2 regions of the Nonomuraea sp. NPDC003754 genome follow, and region 2 is predicted to be linked to the other one. Evidence: predicted binding sites of a transcription regulator. Region 2 holds the regulator's gene; the other holds the start of a gene.

Region 1 (2,399 bases), on a different contig from region 2:
CGCCGCGCAGTTCGGAGGCGGTCGTGGGAGAACCCGCCACCTCCGAGGGAGTGCGCGCGTCAGGACCCTGGCCCGGCCGCTGGAGGGTCGCGGAGGCGGGCGGCTCCGGCGTGGAGCCGGAGGGCCGCTGGTCAGGGTCCGACGACGTGCTCATGGCTCAGCCCGGATCAGACGTCACCAGGCTTGGGCGCGGAAGCCTTGGAGCCGCGGCCCGAGGAGGCGGGAGCCGGAGGGGCGGCGGGAGCGGCGGCCTCGGCGGGCGCGTCGACGCGCGGGCCCACGCCCAGCTTCTCCTTGATCTTCTTCTCGATCTCGTTGGCCACGTCGGGGTGGTTGCGCAGGAAGTTACGCGCGTTCTCCTTGCCCTGGCCGAGCTGGTCGCCCTCGTAGGTGTACCAGGCGCCGGACTTGCGGACGAAGCCGTGCTCCACACCCATGTCGATGAGGCCGCCCTCACGGGAGATGCCCACGCCGTACAGGATGTCGAAGTCGGCGACGCGGAAGGGCGGCGCCATCTTGTTCTTGACGACCTTGACGCGGGTGCGGTTGCCGACCGCCTCCGTGCCGTCCTTGAGCGTCTCGATGCGCCGGATGTCGAGGCGGACCGAGGCGTAGAACTTCAGCGCCTTACCACCGGTCGTGGTCTCGGGCGAGCCGAACATGACACCGATCTTCTCGCGCAGCTGGTTGATGAAGATGGCGGTGGTGCCGGTGCTGTTGAGCGCGCCCGCGACCTTGCGCAGCGCCTGGGACATCAGACGGGCCTGGAGACCGACGTGGCTGTCGCCCATCTCGCCCTCGATCTCGGCCTTGGGCACCAGGGCGGCGACCGAGTCGATGACGATGATGTCGACGGCGCCCGAGCGGATCAGCATGTCGGCGATCTCCAGCGCCTGCTCACCCGTGTCGGGCTGGGAGACGAGCAGCGCGTCGGTGTCGACGCCGAGCTTCTTGGCGTATTCGGGGTCGAGGGCGTGCTCGGCGTCGATGAACGCGGCGATGCCGCCGGCCCGCTGGGCGTTGGCCACCGCGTGCAGCGCCACCGTGGTCTTACCGCTGGACTCGGGACCGTAGACCTCGATGATGCGGCCGCGGGGGAAACCACCGATGCCGAGCGCGACGTCGAGCGCGATCGAACCGGTCGGGACAACCTCGATGGGAGCCCTGGCGTCATCGCCGAGGCGCATGACGGAGCCCTTGCCGAACTGCCGCTCGATCTGTGCGAGGGCAGTCTCAAGGGCCTTCTCGCGGTCGTTGATAGCCATGGGAACTCCCCGGGAGGGTCGTGGTGTGGTCGGTCGAGTGAAAGCTACGCGGTGGGACCGACAATTTTCCGCCGGACGCGCGAGGCACCGTGGCCGGCGCTTCTCATGGTAGCCGAACGGCTGTTCGATCGCGCCTCGAACACGCCGACCACCCGCCGTGCCCGGCCGACATTCCCTGACAATCCGCCGGGCCGGTTGCCATGGCCGCTGACCTGGGGAGATCCTGTTGGAAAGGTCGAGAGGCGGCGACGTGACGAGCACGTACACCGGGCAGCGGCGCACCCACCTGGAGGCGCTCGCGGCGTTGCTCCCCGGCTGTGGGCTCGTGGGGCGCATGATCGGCGGCGACGACCCGGTGCTGTGGGTGTGGCATCCGCGCACGGGCCGCCAGACCATCATCTTCGCGACCCCGTCCGCCGCCGCGTGGGTCTTCCTGTGGTCGCCGGGCGGCCAGGGCCACGCCGACGATCCCGCCGGTACGGCGGAGGCGCTCCACACCTGCCTGACCGACGAGTGACCCGGACCGGTACGGCAAGCGCGAGCCGGAGAAGCGCCCCCGATCGGTACGGCACACGCGGACCCCGCCGAGCGACCCGGACCTCTACGGCCCGCGCGACCCAGCCGAACGACCCAGCCGAACGACCCCCGCCGCTACGGCACGCGGGAGCCGCTCTGCGGACACCGCACGCGCCTGTCACCCGACGAACGACGCCCGCAGGCCCGCCACGGTGTTCGCCAGGCCGTCGGCCGCGGCCCGGTCGAGCGCTCCCGTGAGCGTCTCCTCGTAGGCCGCTCTCGCCCCGTTCCTGCGTTCCCTGCCCGCCTCGGTGATCACCGTGTAGACGCCTCGCCGATCCTTGGCGCACAGGTCGCGGCGGGTCAGCCCGGACGCCTCGAGCCGTCCCACCAGGCGGGTGACCGAGCTCTGGTTGAGCCCGAGCAGGTCGGCCAGCTCCTGCATGCGCAGCTCGCCGTCGGCGGCCGCGGACAGGTGGCACAGCGCTCGATACTCCGACAGGCCGAGGCCGTGCCGCTGCAACGCGGTGGCGAGTGCGTGCTCCACCCTGGCGTGCAGCCGTACCACCCCGGCCCAGACGTCCTGGTCGAGCGTCGCCATCGGTTCCTCCTACGGTG
Region 2 (2,399 bases):
CTTGTGGTGTGGGCCTCCCGGGACCGCCGTCCATCGCGCCAGGTCGCCGCCTGCCCCGAAGCCGCCACCCGCCACGCAGGCCGCCGCTCTTGCCCCTTGACGTGAGCCGCTGCGGCTCGCGCCCGCCACGCGCCACGTCACCGCGACCCGTCCCACCCGACCGGCCGTCACCGCGACCCGTCCCACCCGACCGGCCGTCGCCGCGCCCCGTCCCACCCGACCGGGCATTTCCGCGGCCGGTCCCACCCGACCGGCCGTCTCCACGCCCCGTCCCGCCCGACCGGCCGTCTGCGCGTGCCTTCCGCTCTCGCCTGCCGTTCATCGCCGCCCCCGTATCTGTGCTGTCGTCTGCCGGGCCGGGCGTCCCCTCCCGCGCGACCGGCCCCGCCACCCCCTGGTCGCGGACGACCCGCAACCGCCCGCCTCCTGCCCCGCGTGGTCCCGTGGACTGTCCGCCCGATGCCCCTCGCGACCCGGCAAACCGTCCACCCCCAACCTCGCGCGGCCCCGCGGGCCGTCCGCCGATCTGCTTGTCCTGGCCTGCCGTACCTCGGGGTGGAGGGACCAGGCGGAGGCGCCGGTCTCCTGGTACGGCAGGGCGCCCGCGCTCCTCCCTGGTGATGTCGGCGATCAGGGTGAGTTGCTCGTCTTGGCCGGTCGAATCTGTCGTCGTGGTCGCCCGCACTGATGACCTCCCGCCACCGTCGACCCAAGGAAAAGGTCAAACAAAGATCAGTGAATCGAACACGGTGTCGATCGAACTCCCGTACGATGTTGTACACCACGTCACCGACGATTTCGAGGAAGACTCGAACAATTGTTTGAAGTTGATCTCCATCGGCGGTACGGTCGCTGTGTGCGACATGAAGACCACGGACCGGAAGGGTGGGCCGGTGAGGCAGGCCGCCGGGCGAGGAGGAAAGCATGAGCGAGCCGAATGACGGCAACGGCGTCAGCGACCTTGCGGTCCGCCGTCGCGACTCACTGGGCCTGACGCCCAGGCAACGCAAGATCCTTGAGGTGATTCGCGACTCCGTCCAGCAGCGCGGCTATCCGCCGTCCATGCGTGAGATCGGCGAGGCCGTGCAGCTGACCAGCACGTCCAGCGTGTCTCACCAGCTGACCGCGTTGCAGCGCAAGGGCTACCTGAGGCGTGACCCGCACCGCCCTCGCGCCCTTGAGGTGAGGCTGCCGGGTGAGCCCGTGCTGTGGGTCGACCCCGATGCCAGCGAGGTCGAGTCGCAGGTGAGCAGGCCGACGGCCGCCTACGTTCCCCTGGTCGGTCGCATCGCCGCCGGTGGCCCCATCCTCGCCGAGGAAAGTGTGGAAGACGTCTTCGCGCTGCCCAAGCAGCTCGTCGGCGAGGGCACCCTCTTCCTCCTCCAGGTCGCGGGTGACTCGATGATCGAGGCAGCGATCGCTGACGGCGACTGGGTGGTCGTACGGCAGCAGCCGGTGGCCGAGAGCGGTGACATCGTGGCAGCCATGATCGACGGCGAGGCGACGGTGAAGACGTTCAAGCGCAAGGACGGCCACGTCTGGCTGGTGCCGCACAACGCCAACTACGACCCGATCCCCGGCGACGAGGCCAGCGTCCTCGGCAAGGTCGTCGCAGTCCTGCGCCGCCTCTGACCGCATCTCGCCGCTCGATCGGCCCTCACCTTTCCCGAGGGTCGATCGAGCCGGCGTAGCCCTGGCCGGTGGGACCGACACAGCCCTGCCCAGTCCGGAATGCCGTGTCGCATGAGTGTCCGTCGCTTCCGCACGCCGACGCCCGGAATGGCTTGTCGCCTGGATGTACGCCGCCTCCACATGCCGACGCCCACGCGCGGATCCCGGCTCCTACCCGCGAGCGACGCCTTCGGGCGGAACATCACCCGACCCGCGACCCACGTTGCGCACGGAGCAGCGACCCGACCGGCGGCCCATTCGTGCACGTCGGCGGCCGGATGCCGACGGGCCGGGTGGAGCCGTACCCATCGAGGGGCGCGCGTCCGAACCCCAGCCCACAGTTCGGAGAACGGACTGGCCATCACTTCATGCGTTGGTGCGAGGGCTCTTCCAGGCATCCCGCTATCCGGACTCGGGCGCGAGCTGGTCGCACAGAACCCTCCGACACCCGGCGACACCGATGCGTTCGATTTCCGGCAATCCCGGCCCATCGGACATTTCCCGGGTCTGGGTGACACTGATCGGGTGGACGACTTCTTCCCCCCGCCCGCCAAGGACGGCCTGAAATGGGCGAGCGCCGGTCCCGATGTCATCGCCTGCTGGATCGCCGACATGGACTTCGCCACCGCTCCCCCGATCGTCGAGGCACTCCAGCGGCGTGCCCGCGGGGACCTCGGCTACCCCACCTGGGCCGCCGACCCGCAGGCCGGACCGCTGGCGGAGACCTT

The links. Region 2 encodes LexA, which represses DNA repair genes until DNA is damaged. Its sites were predicted from a motif close to TCGAACANNTGTTCGA; they were not measured.
Region 1: recA (recombinase RecA) is a predicted target of LexA. The motif match lies at 1,378-1,393, and genes of this name have one in related genera.

What each region holds. Positions count from the first base shown of each region.
Region 1 covers NZ_JBSGJX010000007.1:161,236-163,634, forward strand. Annotated here, with positions in the region: gene recA (recombinase RecA) at 168-1,265, opposite strand; gene ACWEVS_RS11600 (hypothetical protein) at 1,492-1,782, shown strand; gene ACWEVS_RS11605 (MarR family winged helix-turn-helix transcriptional regulator) at 1,960-2,382, opposite strand.
Region 2 covers NZ_JBSGJX010000018.1:18,529-20,927, reverse strand. Annotated here, with positions in the region: gene lexA (transcriptional repressor LexA) at 925-1,632, shown strand; gene ACWEVS_RS22715 (MalY/PatB family protein) at 2,197-2,399, shown strand, end outside.